DNA from 4 places in the Moraxella sp. K1664 genome. Region 4 is predicted to be linked to each of the others. Evidence: riboswitches for the same ligand, from Rfam matches in the RefSeq annotation. Region 4 holds a riboswitch; each other region holds the start of a gene.
What was found. A riboswitch is a leader RNA that binds a small molecule or an ion and turns the genes downstream of it on or off. The one in region 4 is predicted to bind thiamine pyrophosphate.

Region 1 (4,216 bases), 370 kb from region 4:
AACGAAGCCATCTGTGAGGCTTTTTTAAATTGTTTGGTATGTATTAAGCATACCACTTCTTTGGCAATAACAGAACCAATACCGTCAATGGTTTCAAGTAAGGTTTTGTCTTGCTTTAAACTTGGTTGTTTGTCAACAAAGTCATCAATGTCTTTGGTGAGTTTGGCAATTTCCTCTTGAAGGACACTGATGACTGTTTGCATGGATGCTTTAACCAAATCGGGCAGATTGGGTGATAAGAGCAACTCTTGTCGGTTTTGCTCTCGTTGCAAATCTTCTTTGAGTGCTTCTAAGCGAGCCAATAGAGCTTTTAGCTGTTTGGCTTCAATGCTAGGTGCTATCCAAATCTCAGGCTTGTGGCTATAACCATACCTTGATAAAATAATGCTGTCTTTTTTATCAGTTTTATGGATTACCCCCAAACTGTCTGCAAATTTGCGGACATAGTTAGGATTGACAATGCTTTGCTTGATATTATTATCATCAAGAAACTCACTTAGGTGTTCATGATAAACCCCTGTTGCTTCTAGGATGATGTGTAGCTCATCAAGATGATTGCTGACATTGGTTTTTAACCAAGCAAGCAGTAAATCAAAGCCTGCTTTGTTGTTGTTAAAAACCTTGGTTTTTACTTTATTTGTGCTTGGGTTTATAAATGCAACATCAAACTTTGCTTTGCTGATGTCTATGCCAATATAGTGTATCATCTGTCTCTTGCCTTGTTTATGCAGTGTCTGTTTTAATAAACGCACTTAGATACCATTCAGAGTTAAGATGACAAGCAAAGGACACCATCTGAGCACCAGTGTTAAGACACTAAGGGCGAACCCGTGTTCTCTTTGCTTGTATAACCCAACAACATTCTAGCAGATAATCTAGGTTTGGTGTTGGGTTGATACAAGGGCGAACGGAAAACCAGTTTTATAGGAAGTTTAATATTAAATTTACCAACTAATTACCCACCCCACCTTCCCAAAACGCCCAATGATTGACCGCCCCATGTCCGTGTCCGATATTGGGGGCGGTGCTAATCGCCTGAGCAATTAAGCGTTTGGCGGTATGAATGGCATCTGCCACGCTCGCCCCTTTGGCAAGCTCTGCCGTGATACACGCCGAGAACGTACACCCTGTGCCGTGTGTGTTTTTGCTGTTAGTGCGTTCGCTTTGTACTTGCCAAATATCGCCCGTTTCATCAAGCACATAATCTATGCACATGGCACTTTGGGAATTTTGGCTATGTCCGCCTTTGATGATGACCGTCTTTGCCCCCATGTCTTGTAAGGCGTGTAGGGCTTTCCTTATATCATCATCACAAACTATCGTCATGCCTGTCAGCACTTCGGCTTCTGGTAGGTTGGGCGTGATGATGTCGGTTAGGGGAATGAGCCGTTTTAGGCTGTCTTTTGCGTTGTCATCAAGCAAGGATTGTCCGCCTTTGGCAATCATCACAGGGTCAAGCACCACTTGCCCAAACGGACGATTTTGTAGAAACTGCCCCACCGTCTCAATGATGTCGGACGTGCCAAGCATACCGATTTTGCACGCCCCAATCGCAAAATCGTCCCCAATGGCGACAAGCTGGGCTCTAATGTGGTCGGTCGGCAGATGATGAATGCCCCATACGCCTTGGGTGTTTTGGGCGGTTGTGGCGGTCAGTACACTTGTACCAAATACTTGTCGCATGGTAAAGGTCTTTAAATCCGCCTGAATGCCTGCCCCACCGCCAGAGTCCGACCCTGCAATAGTCAAGGCTTGGGCGGGGCGATGAGTGCGTGGGTGCGTGTGGACGTGGTTCATGCTCCCCCCACAAACTTGACACGATTGGCAATCTCATCAGGGCTAATACCGCCCAATTTATCCAAAAATTGATACATAAACGTACCGCTTTGGCTTGGCAATAATCCTTCACAAGCAAGCTCGCCTGCAATGGCAAATGTGGCACAGGCATTGACCGCCCCCACCAAATACCGCTCACGCCCTGCCACCGCCAAAAATGCCCCAACCACGGCACTTAGCAAGCACCCTGTGGCGGTAACCTTGGGCAGAAGTGGCGTACCGTTGGCAAGGGCAACCACCTGCGTGCCGTCTGAGATATAGTCAATCTCGCCTGTCAAAATGGCAATGGTGCGGTACTTTTGGGCGACCGCTTGGCAAATGCTCGCCAAATCCGCATCGCCACGCCCAGCATCCACGCCTTTGGCTTGCCAGTTCGCCCCTGCCAAAAACGCAAGCTCGCCTGCATTGCCACGAATGGCATCAAACTGCACGACTTGGCTAATCTGATGAATGGTAGATTGGCGTAAAGTGCTTGCCGACACCGCCACAGGGTCTAGCACCACAGGAATGCCGTGGGCGTTGGCGGTTTGCCCTGCGATAATCATGGCGGACGTTTTGGGGTCGGACGGCGTGCCGATATTTAGCACAACCGCACTACTGATTTTGGCAAGCTCTGCCATCTCCAAAGGCGACTCTGCCATCATGGGGGACGCACCAACAGCAAGCAGTCCATTGGCGGTAAAATTGGCGGAGACCAGATTTGTAATGTTGTGAATTAGGGGGTTTTGCTTGCGGACTTCGTTGATTAAGTCTAGGGGGATTTGGTCTGGGGAGAATGGGTTTTTGGTAACTGTGGTCATGGGTTTTTCCTTTTTAAGAAAAGCACAGTCAAAACCCACACCAAAAAGTGTGTTGCTCGTCAATTTTTATCAATTTCCTACGCCAGTTTTAACTGTATCAGGTTCACGGGTATCATCTCAGCCATAAATAGCACCCCGATTGATAGGTTGGATTATAACAAAAGGGTAAGGGGTGTGCAAGCGGTTAAAAATGGTTAAAATGGTTTTTATTTTTAACAAAATGACGTAAAATAGCTCTTATTTAACCATTTAAAAGCCATGACCCTAAACCTACCCCACCTAAACCTTACCCCCTTGCAATGGGACGACTTGCACACAAGCACCCACCCCCACGCCGAATACAACGCCACGCATGATGATATGCTTGCTCGGATTTTGAGTCGCATTGATGATAAAAAAAACGGGCAAGCCTGCCCTGATGAGCTGTGGATTGTGGAGCATCAAGACGTTTATACGCTAGGGCAAGCGGGCAAAGAAGAGCATATTCTCTACAAGACCGACACCCCAATCATCAAAACCGACCGTGGCGGACAGGTAACATGGCATGGCGTGGGGCAACTTGTGGTGTACTGGCTGTGGGATTTGCACCGCCTTGGCATGGGCGTGCGAGACCTAGTGAGCCACGCCGAGCAAGCCATAGAAGACGTGGTGGGCGAGTACCTACCGCCCGATTTGACCGCTAAGGCTCGCCGTGATGCCCCTGGGGTGTATATTTATAATACCAATGGCGATATGCTTGGCAAAATTGCGTCTTTGGGCTTTAAAATCAAGCAAGGGCATAGCTATCACGGCATTGCCATTAACCTTGTCAATGATTTGACCGCCTTTAATGCCATTAACCCTTGTGGCTATGCGGGCATGGCAATGGTAAAACTATCGCAATTTGGCAAATTTGATGATAGCCAAACGCACGAATTTATTCATAAATTTATCAGTAATATTCAAAAAAGACACAGTGGACAACTCGCCCTAAGACCCATAAATAACCCGATACCCAGCGAATAAGCCATGAAATACCCATTAATAATCATCGCAATCGCTCTGTCATCCTTGACCGCTTGCGACAACAAGCCCAACAGCTCACTTGCTACTGATGCCACACCACGCCAAGCAGAGCAGACTTTTGTGGACGTTGCCCCCACATCGCCCACACCTGTCGCTCAAAGTGCCAACGCCCAAGCGATTGATTGCCAAGCCGTTACCAGCACACTAACCGCCATTGACATCAATAGCCAAATAGATGACTTTGATAAGGCGGATAAACTACTCAATCATTGCCTGCCGACTGCCGACAACACCACCCAAATCAAGTGGGCGACACAATATCAGCTTGCTTATCAGCGTTTTTTGTCATTTTGGCAAGGCGATAAATTTTTGCTAGATGAGGCAGAATTTGACCAGTTAAATCAGGTCATGTACGACATTCATTATAACAAAAAGTACAATGAGTCCAACATCGTAAAATTACCCCCAAAAGCCCAACATCTCATCAAGCAGGTCAAACAAAACAAGCTAAAAATAGCAGACTACTGCGAAGGGGAATTTGACTTCGTCAATGATTATCAAGCATTTGCCAAGCT
Region 2 (4,216 bases), 1.0 Mb from region 4:
ATTGCAATCTATCACTACACCACCCGATAAAGCTGACTGCCCCCTTCTTTATACTTATCCTTCATCTCGTCCATGCCACGAGCGTATTCTCGCACGTTTTGCGTGATTTTCATCGAACAAAACTTTGGACCACACATTGAGCAAAAATGTGCCGATTTATGGGCTTCTTTTGGCATGGTCTCATCGTGCATTGCCCTTGCTGTGTCAGGGTCTAGGGCAAGGTTAAACTGGTCTTCCCAGCGAAACTCAAACCGTGCCTTAGATAAGGCATTATCACGCACTTGGGCAAGCGGGTGTCCCTTGGCAAGGTCGGCGGCGTGGGCGGCGATTTTGTAAGTGATGATACCGTCTTTTACGTCCTTTTTGTTGGGCAGACCCAAATGCTCCTTTGGCGTAACATAGCACAGCATTGCCGTACCATACCAGCCAATCATCGCCGCCCCTATCGCACTGGTGATATGGTCATAGCCAGGGGCGATGTCAGTCGTCAGAGGCCCTAGCGTATAAAATGGGGCTTCGTGGCAATGCGTGAGTTGCATCTGCATATTTTCTTTAATCATGTGCATGGGAACGTGCCCTGGCCCTTCTATCATCACTTGTACGTCATGCTCCCACGCGCGTTTGGTTAGCTCGCCAAGCGTTTTTAATTCGCTAAATTGAGCTTCATCATTGGCATCTTGAATACAGCCTGGTCTTAGCCCATCGCCCAAACTAAACGCCACGTCATAGGCTTTGGCGATTTCACAAATCTCATCAAAATGCTCATAAATAAAATTCTCCTTGTGATGAGCCAAGCACCACTGTGCCATGATTGACCCACCCCGAGAGACAATGCCCGTCAAGCGATTGGCGGTGAGTGGCACATAACGCAGTAGCACCCCTGCATGAATGGTAAAATAATCCACGCCCTGCTCTGCCTGCTCAATGAGCGTATCCTTAAAAATCTCCCACGTCAAATCCTCCGCCACGCCACCTACCTTTTCCAACGCCTGATAAATCGGCACCGTCCCAATCGGCACAGGGCTATTGCGGATAATCCATTCTCGTGTTTCGTGGATATTTTTGCCTGTGGACAAATCCATAATTGTGTCCGCTCCCCAGCGTGTCGCCCACGTCATTTTGGCGACTTCTTCATCAATGGACGAACCTAGGGCGGAGTTGCCGATATTGGCGTTAATTTTTACCAAAAAATTTCGCCCAATAATCATCGGCTCGCTCTCTGGGTGATTGATGTTACACGGAATAATCGCTCGCCCTTCTGCCACTTCTTTACGCACAAATTCAGGGGTAATCTCTCGTATTTTCGCCCCAAAATTCTCCCCCTGATGTTGGCGTAAATCCACGCCATCACGCTGTTTGCCATTTTCACGAATGGCGATGTACTCCATCTCAGGCGTGATAATGCCCTGTCTGGCATAGTGCATTTGGGTTACGTTTTTGCCACGTTTGGCTCGTCTGGGTTTGGCAATGTGAGCAAAACGAATGTCCGCCGTGCGAATGTCGTTTAGCCGAGCTTTACCAAAATCCGATGTCAAACCGTCCAAAACGTCCGTATCATCACGCTCGGCAATCCACGTCTCACGCAGTTTGGGTAAGCCTTGATTTAGGTCAATGTGAACGCTTGGGTCGGTATACACGCCTGATGTGTCATACACCAAAATCGGCTCGTTTTTTTCAAAACCGTCCTGTTTACCATTTTGGCTAAGACCTATGGGCGTGTCGGTCAGCGTAATCTCACGAAACGGCACACGAATGTCCGCTCGTGAGCCTTGCACATACACCTTTTTGGACGCAGGCAGGATACGAGTTAAATCCTTAGCGTCCTGTTCGTGTTGATTGATAAGTTCGGTTGGGGATTGATTTGCGATTTGGCTCATCATAATATCCTTTTTAAATGGCTAATAAACAAATCAAGCCATCAAAAATCTTATGATGAAAAAGAATTATTGATATCAATCAATAATATACAGAATTTTTAAGATTTTGAAAACTTGATTTCCTACGGCGGTACGAACCGCATCAGGTTCAACGGATTTTGTGGCATAACCACAATCTCGGCAACTTTGGGTTGCACTCCGTCAAGTTGGTAACATTATAACAAATATTAGGGCAATAAAAAAGCATGACACACATTTGCCAAGCTTTAACCCAAACCAAATATTTAAAGCAATAATAGTACATTATGGTAAATTAACCCCAATTCATATCAATTTTATCTCTTTAAATAATGCCTTTGTAGGGGCGTGTTGCACACGCCCATTGGTAAGCTATGCCTGCCCATAATACGAAAAACCGTTACCCGCAGGCAAGTTTGTGGCGAACGGTTTCCGTAGTAAAATTCAATTGTGTTAACTGTAATAAATAACGCCAAAAGACAACAAGGTAAATACTAGCAACAACCCATAACCTATTTTATTAAACCATTTTAATTGTTCATCAGAATAATCACGTTTTGAAAAATAAGCATTTACCAAAAAATTAATGCCAAAACCTAAAACAAAAATCATAAGCCAAACTAATACCCAATTATTTTGATTAAGTGGCAAATAAGAATAGATAATTTTTGAAAAGGATATAAAAATTAACACCCAAAATCCCGTAACCGCCATGCGAACACCTTCATTTCGGTTAAGCCATGGTGCGCTAAAAAATTTGGTTAACTTGGTCATTATTTTCCTTGTTTGATTTGACGTAAAAAAATAATACTATAACAAAATCACACCCCATTATCAATTATTATTTATTCTCATTTGCTTGGATAAGTTCGCTCTCCATCTGTCATAAGGCATCAGCTACGCCCCAATTTTGCTTGATGGCTTGACTGCCACAAAAGGCAAAAGTGATTTGCCCCAATGCACTCTTTTGTGATAGAGTACTTAGGACTCATATCAAAAACATCATCCATGCTTTTGGTATCGCCAACAACCCATTTTAGGGCAAACCATGTACAAATTCATCGCCTACATCCCCGAATCCGACCTAGAAAACGTCAAGACCGCCCTATTTAACGCAGGGGCAGGGCAATTTGACGGATATAGCCATTGCTCTTGGCAAGTGCTTGGCGTGGGGCAGTTTAAACCCTTAAAAGGGGCAAACCCTGCCATCGGTCAGATTGATAAGATAGAATACGTCCCCGAATGGCGGGTTGAGACCATCGTCCCCGATGATAGGCTCATGGACGTGGTGCGTGCCTACAAATCGGCTCATCCTTATGAAGTGCCAGCGTATGATGTCTATCAGATGGTGGATGTGTGAGTGCATGGCTTTTCGTGTCTGGTGCAGACATGATGAACCAAGCCATTTTATATGCCAAAATGATAAAGATATATGTCATAATGGAATTTAGACTTTGCATAAAAAGCCCTGATAATAGGGTGTATCAAGACATATCGCAAATCACGATGGAGCTGACATGACAAGCCAATCCTTTAAATTTTCCAAAAAATCCCTAGTCCTTGCCCTGCCTGTGTGCTTACCGCTATTTTTTGGGGCGTGCAGTCAGCCCCAAAACCAAGCCCAAACGGGCGATACCGCCGACAAGACAAGCGAGACCAAGGCGGACACGACCACCCCAAAATCCGACCGTGATACGCTCATCATCAACAACGGTGCCGAAGTCGGTTCGCTTGACCCGCACAAAACAGGGGGCGTGCCCGAGTCTGGGCTTGCTCGTCAGCAGTTTGTGGGGCTTGTCAGTACAGATTCTGATGGCAATCTTGAACCTGCCATTGCCGAAAGTTGGGAGAGTGCCGACAACAAGGTGTGGACGTTCAAACTGCGTGATGCCAAATGGTCAAATGGCGAGCCGATTACCGCCCATGACTTTGTGTTTAGTTTTCAGCGTATGGTTGACCCAAAGACGGCTGCCAACTTTGCCAACTATGTGGCAGACGCTAAGTTTGTGAACGCAAGCGACATCATCGAAGGCAAAAAAGCCCCCACCGAGCTTGGCGTGAAAGCCATTGATGATAAGACCGTTGAGATTACCCTATCCGAGCCTGTGGCATTTTTGCCTGATATGCTTACCTATACCGCCATGCGACCTGTTCCCAAAAATGTGGTAGAAAAATTGGGCGATGACTGGTCAAAAATTGAAAACATCGTGGTAAATGGGCCATACATCATCAAAGAGCGTGTCATGGGCGAAAAAATCGTCCTTGCCAAAAACCCCCATTATTATGATGCCGACAAAGTTGCCATTCCAAACCTTGTGCTA
Region 3 (4,216 bases), 790 kb from region 4:
AAAGGCTCGCCTGTATTAGATGAGCTTGCCCACGCTTTTGGGGCGGATATTCTTACGGACGGTGTGCTTAACCGCACTTACCTGCGTGAGCTTGTCTTTGCTGACCCTGCCAAACTTGCCACGCTAAATGCCATCACCCACCCTGCCATACGCACCCAAATCAGGCACGAGCTTGACCACGCCAGTAGCCCCTACGCCATATTATCCGCCCCGCTTTTATTAGAAAGTATTCAAGGCGATGATAAGGGTTTGACCGCCCTTTGTGATAGGATTTTGGTGGTGGACGTGCCGATAGAGCTACAAATACAGCGAGCCAGCAGACGAGACGGACAAAGTGATAAGGACATTTTAGCAATCATTGACAAGCAAATCCGCCGAGATATACGCCTATCTTATGCCAATGACGTGATAGATAATACAGGGAGTTTGGCTAATTTATATCGCCAAATCAATGCGTTACATCAAACATATCTGGCTATGGCAAACGATTTAGCAAAAGATAAATGATTTAAAAAACACCTTGTAAGCAAATGCTTACACGCATTGATGACATTGGCGTATTTTCTTATGGGCTAGATTTTGGCATAATACGCACATCAGCAAGGATATGGCAAATGGATAAGCCAACATGGAAGACCGCTGATATTATGGAAGCCCTTATGGATAACGCAAGTAGCAAAACCCCTATGAAACCACAAACTCCCCAAGTTTGTGGTTTTGTTTTTATCCATTTTATAATTATAAATATGGTTAAAAAGTAAGGTGTGTACCACGCACCTTTTAAATAAAAAATCATATTGGTACATGATATACACCTTGCCACCAAACAAATATTTGACAACTCAGCGACTACCCAAATACAGCCCCACCATCGCCACCAAATACAACAGCCCTGCATACGCCAGCATATTGACCCACACAGGTTGGGGCAAGCATTTATGACGCAAGCCCCAATTTAACCACGCAAACACAGGGGCAAACAAAAACGACAAGGTCATGGCAAAGGCAATCATCTTACCCACCATACCCCCAAACAGCCCAATGACCACCCCCGCCATCAACAGCGAGCCTAGCGTCCAGTAGCGAAGGTGTTTTTGTTGGGTGTTGTCATCAAGCGGTCGGTTTTGTAAAATCGCCACCGCTTGCTGATTGCCCCGTGAATAGCCGTCCACCGCCACGATTGTCGTGCCATAGATACACACAAACGCCACAAACAGCATAGGCAGACGTGTCCACTCGCCAATGGCGTGGGCGTACATACCCACGAACTCACCGACAAACTTACCGCCTTGTAGTGGCTCGCCATCGCCTATCGCCACCATCGCCCCCAACGCCATGAACATGAGTGCCAGCACCACGCTCACGGCATAGCTGACATTAAAATCACGGCGATAGCGGTGCTTATAGTCAGGGTTGATTTTGTTTTTTTCGGCAATCCACAGCGAGCTTGACACACTAAGCTCCATCGGAGCAGGCATCCAGCCCATCAGTGCCACCAAAAACGGCACGGCACTCCACACCCATGGGGACGGGGGCGACACAGGGGCAGACGGTGTGGGATTTGCCATGACCATGACAAGGGCGACCAGCGTGATGACACTTAGAGCAAGCATGATAAATTTGGAGATGTGGTCAAGTTTTTGGTATTGTTTGCCAAAGATGAGCCACACAAAACTTATCATGATAATCGCATTTAACATTGGCAACGGCACGCCCTGTCCCATCATCATGCCAAGCAGTACCGCCGACAGTAGCGTACCCCCTGCGACATTGACGACTGTGGCGAACATATTAAACACCAAAAACAGCATGAGATAGCCACGCCCACGCTCGGCATAGCCTGCCAGTAGCGTTTTGTCGTTTTGGTTGGCATAGTCAAAGGCAAGGCGAAAAAAGGGATATTTTAAGGCATTGACCAGCACAATCAGCCCTGCCAATTGCCAGCCATAATACACGCCTGCTTGTGTGGACGCAATAATGTGCGAACCGCCCACACAGGACGACGCCATGATGATACCAGGCCCATACTGGCTAAAAAATGCGGATTTGGGCGGTGTGGATAAAGTAGTGAGTTTGGTTGTCATGATAAACCCCGATAAATAAAGGGCAACCCATGACCGTCCACACCAAAAACTACCCTGATGATGACCACCAAGGATAAAGACAATAAGAATGACACGATTAGTTTCCTACGCCAGTATTAACTGTATCAGGTTCACGGGTATTTCTCAGCCGTCATGGACAGCACCCCGACTAATGGAGCGGTTATTGTATAAAATTTCACCCAGCTTGACAATATCATTTTGCCAATTTTTAGCATAAAAAACACCTTGATAGCCATCAAGGTGTTTATCATTCATGCCGTCATATTAGGCAGGGATACGCAACACTTGACCCACATAGATTTTGTCAGGGTGAGATAGTAGCGGTTGGTTCGCTTCAAAGATTTTGTTGTACTCGTTGGCATTGCCGTACATTTCTTTGGCAATTTTTGATAACGTATCGCCTGATTTGACGGTATAAAAACGAGACTCAGATTCAGGCATTGCCACGCTCAATTGGTCATCCACCTGAGCGACGTGCTGAACATTACCTGCGGCAAGTACCGCTTTTTCACGGTCGGCTTGCGATGCGGCCATACCTGACAGGACAACCGTATCAGTATTACCATTATAGTTGACCTTTAAGCCAGTGATATTAGCATTAGCTTGCACACGAGCCAACAGCAAATTGGCAATCTCTTGGGCACTAGGCTCAGCAGGAGCTGATGTTGTTGGTGTAGGGGTTGTTGGGGCTGATTGCTCTTTTTTATTGCGGTTAAATACTTTATCGCCGATGTCTTTGGCAAAACTAAAAATACCCATGATGGCTCCTTATTTGGATTTGATAGAAAGTGTGTTGACGTTTAGCATGGTTTGTCTAGCAACCATCCTTAAACTCCCTGCTATCTTAGTATAAAATGATAAAAATTTGCACTGTATTTATGCGTAAAATTGTTATACTTATGTAGGGCATGCCTACCCTTTATAACACAATTTAATATTCAGAAATTTTATAGCAATAAAATGATGCTTTTGCATGAAAAATGGCTATCCGACCACTTAAATTTAAAAAATTAAGTAAAAAATCTTAAAAATTTACCCAGTTTAAGTGGTCGGATTGTTTTTCATCGTCAAAAACTTGCTTGATAGAATGACTATCAACCTGCGTTTTTTCCTTGAAAAACGGGCGATTCCCCTGCTTTTTTAAACAGGCATTTTTCATTACAAACATAAAAGGCAGGCGCGCCCTAATGACATAAAAAAACCACTTTTTAAAACTAAAAAGTGGTGTGTGTTTGACTTCTGCCTGGCTTATACTTTGGCAGACACGTAGTCAATGGCTTTTTGAACAGTGGTCAGCTCAGCTGAATCTTCGTCGGGAATGGTAATACCAAACTCATTTTCAAACGCCATCACAAGCTCCACTAGGTCAAGAGAGTCTGCACCTAGGTCGTCCATGAAAGACGCTGCATTGTTAATCTCGTCAGCATTTAGGCTAAGTTGCTCAGCAACGGCTGCTTTTACTTTGGCTTCGATATCGCTCATAAGAGTATCCTTTTTAACATGGGAATTTAAGAAAATCAGCACCAATGATTTGATGACTGAAAACTTGTGTATGATAAAACATTTTTGTCATTTGTGCAAGTGCTATTAGTACGCTCGTTCACAAATTTACATAAAATCGTGACGTACACGTGACAAATCACATGTACATGCCACCATTGACCGCCAGCACTTCGCCAGTGATGTAGCTTGCCCCATCACTTGCCAAAAACGACACCGCCGCGGCAATCTCCTCAGGCTGAGCCATACGCCCAAGCGGTACAGCGTCCAACATGGAGTTTACCAAACGCTCGTCTAGCTCTTCGGTCATGTCTGTCTCTACAAAGCCAGGAGCGACACAGTTTACCGTTACGCCACGAGAGCCAATCTCACGAGCCAACGCACGGGTAAAGCCCTCCACGCCTGCCTTAGATGCGGCGTAATTGGTCTGACCTGCATTTCCCATCTGCCCGACCACGGATGTGACGTTAATGATACGTCCAGAGCGGGCTTTCATCATGCCACGCACCGCACGGCGACTCATGCGATAGATGGCGGTCAAGTTGGTGTCAAGCACGCTCGCCCAGTCTTCATCTTTCATTCGCATGAGCAGACCATCTTTGGTAATGCCT
Region 4 (4,216 bases):
GGTCATTGGGTTTGGTTTTATTCCTGATTATTTATTGCCATCGCCTATACAAATCATTAAGGCGTTTATTGATGATTTTTATTTACTCATGGGTCATGCCAAATATACGCTGATGACGGCATTTTTGGGAACGGTTATTGGGCTTTTACTAAGTTTTGTATTATCCATTTTAATGGATTTTTCCAAAAAATTTAAAGAAATCGTTTACCCTGTTTTACTGCTCAACCAAACCATTCCAACCATCGCCATCGCTCCGTTATTGGTGATTTGGCTTGGCTATGGTATATTACCAAAAGTGGTGCTGGTGGTGCTGTCGGTATTTTTCCCCATGACGATTGCACTTGTGGACGGCTATAATTCGGTACAAAAAGAGCAATTAAATCTTTTTCGTTCATTAAAAGCAAGCCATTATCAAACTTACCGCCATCTAAAAATACCGTCCGCCATGGGATATTTTTTTACAGGATTAAAAGTGGCGTTGTCTTATGCCCTTATCTCGGCGGTGGTGGCAGAATGGCTTGGTGGTTATCATGGGCTTGGGGTCTATATGACCCGTGTGCGAAAATCGTATGAGCTGGATAATATGTTTGCGGTGATATTTTTTATCAGTTTTTTAACGCTTGTATTATTGGCAAGTGTTAAATTGATTGAAAGACAAGTATTAAAATATCAATATTTAAAATGATTTGGTTCTGGTTTAAAAAGTATGCTATTAAGAAAACCGTTCGTGGTGAGCCTGTCGAACCATAACGGTTTTCCGCCACCCGCAGGCATAGCTCAGATACCATGATACCCCACCTAAGTCAATGGTTTTTTAAGTATCTGGTATCTAGTATCTTACAAACTAACTTAAAGATACTTGTTGCTCAAAGGATGTTTGGGTTTTGATAACACCAAAACAGATATGTACCAATTTACGCATACAAGCACATAAGGCTTGCATTTTGGTTTTACCGTTTTGTTGTAATCGTTCATAAAATGCCTTAATGGTGCTATTATAACGAATGGCACTCATTGCAGACATATACAGCTTAGCACGCAAAGAGACTTGCCCTTGTTTGGACAGTTTGGTTGCTCCCTTAAAGACACCTGACTGTCTTTGTTTGGGTATTAAGCCTAAAAACGAAGCCATCTGTGAGGCTTTTTTAAATTGTTTGGTATGTATTAAGCATACCACTTCTTTGGCAATAACAGAACCAATGCCGTCAATGGTTTCAAGTAAGGTTTTGTCTTGCTTTAAACTTGGTTGTTTGTCAACAAAGTCATCAATGTCTTTGGTGAGTTTGGCAATTTCCTCTTGAAGGACACTGATGACTGTTTGCATGGATGCTTTAACCAAATCGGGCAGATTGGGTGATAAGAGCAACTCTTGTCGGTTTTGCTCTCGTTGCAAATCTTCTTTGAGTGCTTCTAAGCGAGCCAATAGAGCTTTTAGCTGTTTGGCTTCAATGCTAGGTGCTACCCAAACCTCAGGCTTGTGGCTATAACCATACCTTGATAAAATAATGCTGTCTTTTTTATCAGTTTTATGGATTACCCCCAAACTGTCTGCAAATTTGCGGACATAGTTAGGATTGACAATGCTTTGCTTGATATTATTATCATCAAGAAACTCACTTAGGTGTTCATGATAAACCCCTGTTGCTTCTAGGATGATGTGTAGCTCATCAAGATGATTGCTGACATTGGTTTTTAACCAAGCAAGCAGTAAATCAAAGCCTGCTTTGTTGTTGTTAAAAACCTTGGTTTTTACTTTATTTGTGCTTGGGTTTATAAATGCAACATCAAACTTTGCTTTGCTGATGTCTATGCCAATATAGTGTATCATCTGTCTCTTGCCTTGTTTATGCAGTGTCTGTTTTAATAAACGCACTTAGATACCATTCAGAGTTAAGATGACAAGCAAAGGACACCATCTGAGCACCAGTGTTAAGACACTAAGGGCGAACCCGTGTTCTCTTTGCTTGTATAACCCAACAACATTCTAGCAGATAATCTAGGTTTGGTGTTGGGTTGATACAAGGGCGAACGGAAAACCTGGTTTGGCATACTTTTTGAACTACTGCCAAATGATTTTTTATTTTTAAAAATTAGCATGATTTATATTAAGGGTTATTTTAAATTATTTATAAAATAATTTGTAAAAATTATTGATAGGTGTTAGGGTTTGTATCACGCACCAATATATTATTTTATTTAAAAGGTGTGTGGTACGCACCTTGCAATACTAAATTTTAAATTTAAAATGCCTTTAAATAATACCATCAAATCAAACCCCCAATTAACCCCTTAAAAACCATTGCCAAAACCACCCATTTCATTTATAATAAAAACCTTAGTCGGGGTGCTTTTTATTTAACCAAAAAGCTGAGATAATACCCGTGAACCTGATACAGTTAATACTGGCGTAGGAAACTAAATGCGTGATTTACCTCATGTTTTTGTCGGCTTGACTGTATTTGCCTTTGGGTTACCCCAAGGGTTTTTTATTGACATTGAATGGAGTTGTTATGTTAGCTCAGTTAAGCCCAAAATTATTATCCGTCATCGCCCTTGGAGTAAGCCTATGTGTGGCGGGGTGTAACAAACCTGCCGACACGTCCGCCAAGCCCGCCCAAGACCCTGCCAAAACCGAAAAGCAAGAGCTTATCATCGCCCTAGACTGGGTGCCCAACACCAACCACACTGGGCTGTATGTGGCACTGGATAAGGGCTATTTTGCCGAGCAAGGCTTTGATGCCAAAATCGTTCAGCCGTCCGAAGACAGTACGTCCACATTGGTGGCGAACGAGCGTGCCGATTTGGGCGTGTATTTTCAGCCGAACATGGTCAAACGCCTAAACAAAGGCGAGCCGATTACCGCCATCGGAGCCATCGTTCAGCACAACAACGCAGGGCTGTTGTCGCTCAAATCATTAGGAGCAACCACGCCAAAAGACTTGCACGGCAAACGCTACTCAACGTGGGAAGACCCTGTGGACGACAAGACGGTGGCAAGCCTTGTCGGTGAGCCACTAAACCCAATCCCTGGGGAGAGTACGGACGCAACAACCGCCTTGCGTATGAACCAATTTGACTATATTTTGGCGTATTATAGTTGGGACGGCATTCACGCAGGACTCAAAGGCGTGGAGACCAATTTCTTTTATCTAAAAGACTCAAACCCTGTGTTTGACTATTATTCGCCCGTTATCATCGCCAACAGCAACGAGCTACAAAAAGACCCTGAACGCTACAAAAAAGCCATGACCGCCATCAGTCAAGGCTACACCTATGCCAGTCAGCACGCCGATGAAAGTGCTAAGATTCTTATCAAGCACGCCCCCGAGATTAACCCCGAGCTTGCCAAAGCCAGTCAGCAATATATGTCAGGGCAATATCTGGCAGAAGACGGCAGTTGGGGGCGGTTTGATTATAATCGCTGGGACAATTTCTTTAAATGGGTATACGATAATAAACTCATTGATAAGCCATTCGCCCCGCAAGCAGGGGTTAGCAACGATTATTTGCCTAATGATGCAAAATGATGATATTGATTTTGTGATTAACTAATCTAAGCAATATTTGTGTAGGGGCGTGTTGCACACGCCCTTTGTACGTTCTATCTTAACCCTAATGCGATTTCAAATACTCACTATAAAAAGGACACCCCATGACCACCCCAACCGCCAAATTGCAACTTGTTGATATTCATCATGAATTTGATGATAAGCCATTATTTGCCAAGTTGAATTTAACCATTTATCAAGGCAAAATCGTTGCCATTGTTGGGGCAAGTGGCGTGGGTAAGACGACTTTGTTTAACATCGCCTCAGGGCTTATCATGCCAAAATCAGGTAAGGTCTTGATAGACGGCAAGGACAGCACAGGGCAGGCAGGGGGCGTGGGGTATATGCTCCAAAAGGATTTGTTGTTGCCCTTTAAAAGTGTATATGACAACATTGCCTTGCCTTTGACCTTACAAAACCTGCCAAAATCCGCCATTCATGACAAAATCATGCCCCTACTACCTGCCTTTGGGCTTGATGAGTTATACCACAAATACCCTGCTCAGCTCTCAGGCGGACAACGTCAGCGAGTGGCACTACTTCGCACGTATCTAAGTAATGATAGCCTTATGCTTTTAGATGAGCCATTTTCGGCACTGGATTTTGTTACCAAAAATCAGATGTATGACTGGTTTGGGAAGTTTCAAAAAGACAAGGGGCTAACTTGC

Region 1: another riboswitch for thiamine pyrophosphate. It lies ahead of thiM (hydroxyethylthiazole kinase); the one in region 4 lies ahead of AAHK14_RS09920 (ABC transporter substrate-binding protein).
Region 2: another riboswitch for thiamine pyrophosphate. It lies ahead of thiC (phosphomethylpyrimidine synthase ThiC); the one in region 4 lies ahead of AAHK14_RS09920 (ABC transporter substrate-binding protein).
Region 3: another riboswitch for thiamine pyrophosphate. It lies ahead of AAHK14_RS06280 (divalent metal cation transporter); the one in region 4 lies ahead of AAHK14_RS09920 (ABC transporter substrate-binding protein).

The regions. Positions count from the first base shown of each region.
Region 1 covers NZ_CP155576.1:1,641,697-1,645,912, reverse strand. Annotated here, with positions in the region: gene AAHK14_RS08300 (IS110 family transposase) at 1-752, opposite strand, end outside; gene thiD (bifunctional hydroxymethylpyrimidine kinase/phosphomethylpyrimidine kinase) at 952-1,797, opposite strand; gene thiM (hydroxyethylthiazole kinase) at 1,794-2,636, opposite strand; TPP riboswitch at 2,694-2,784, opposite strand; gene lipB (lipoyl(octanoyl) transferase LipB) at 2,895-3,641, shown strand; gene AAHK14_RS08280 (hypothetical protein) at 3,645-4,216, shown strand, end outside.
Region 2 covers NZ_CP155576.1:975,278-979,493, reverse strand. Annotated here, with positions in the region: gene thiC (phosphomethylpyrimidine synthase ThiC) at 15-1,877, opposite strand; TPP riboswitch at 1,979-2,088, opposite strand; gene AAHK14_RS05035 (hypothetical protein) at 2,349-2,669, opposite strand; gene AAHK14_RS05030 (hypothetical protein) at 2,944-3,255, shown strand; gene AAHK14_RS05025 (hypothetical protein) at 3,252-3,416, shown strand; gene AAHK14_RS05020 (peptide ABC transporter substrate-binding protein) at 3,413-4,216, shown strand, end outside.
Region 3 covers NZ_CP155576.1:1,215,284-1,219,499, reverse strand. Annotated here, with positions in the region: gene coaE (dephospho-CoA kinase) at 1-507, shown strand, start outside; gene AAHK14_RS06285 (hypothetical protein) at 615-761, shown strand; gene AAHK14_RS06280 (divalent metal cation transporter) at 843-2,084, opposite strand; TPP riboswitch at 2,170-2,262, opposite strand; gene AAHK14_RS06275 (hypothetical protein) at 2,229-2,360, opposite strand; gene lysM (peptidoglycan-binding protein LysM) at 2,370-2,864, opposite strand; gene acpP (acyl carrier protein) at 3,354-3,587, opposite strand; gene fabG (3-oxoacyl-ACP reductase FabG) at 3,745-4,216, opposite strand, start outside.
Region 4 covers NZ_CP155576.1:2,008,913-2,013,128, reverse strand. Annotated here, with positions in the region: gene AAHK14_RS09930 (ABC transporter permease) at 1-685, shown strand, start outside; gene AAHK14_RS09925 (IS110 family transposase) at 845-1,873, opposite strand; TPP riboswitch at 2,331-2,431, shown strand; gene AAHK14_RS09920 (ABC transporter substrate-binding protein) at 2,511-3,527, shown strand; gene AAHK14_RS09915 (ATP-binding cassette domain-containing protein) at 3,653-4,216, shown strand, end outside.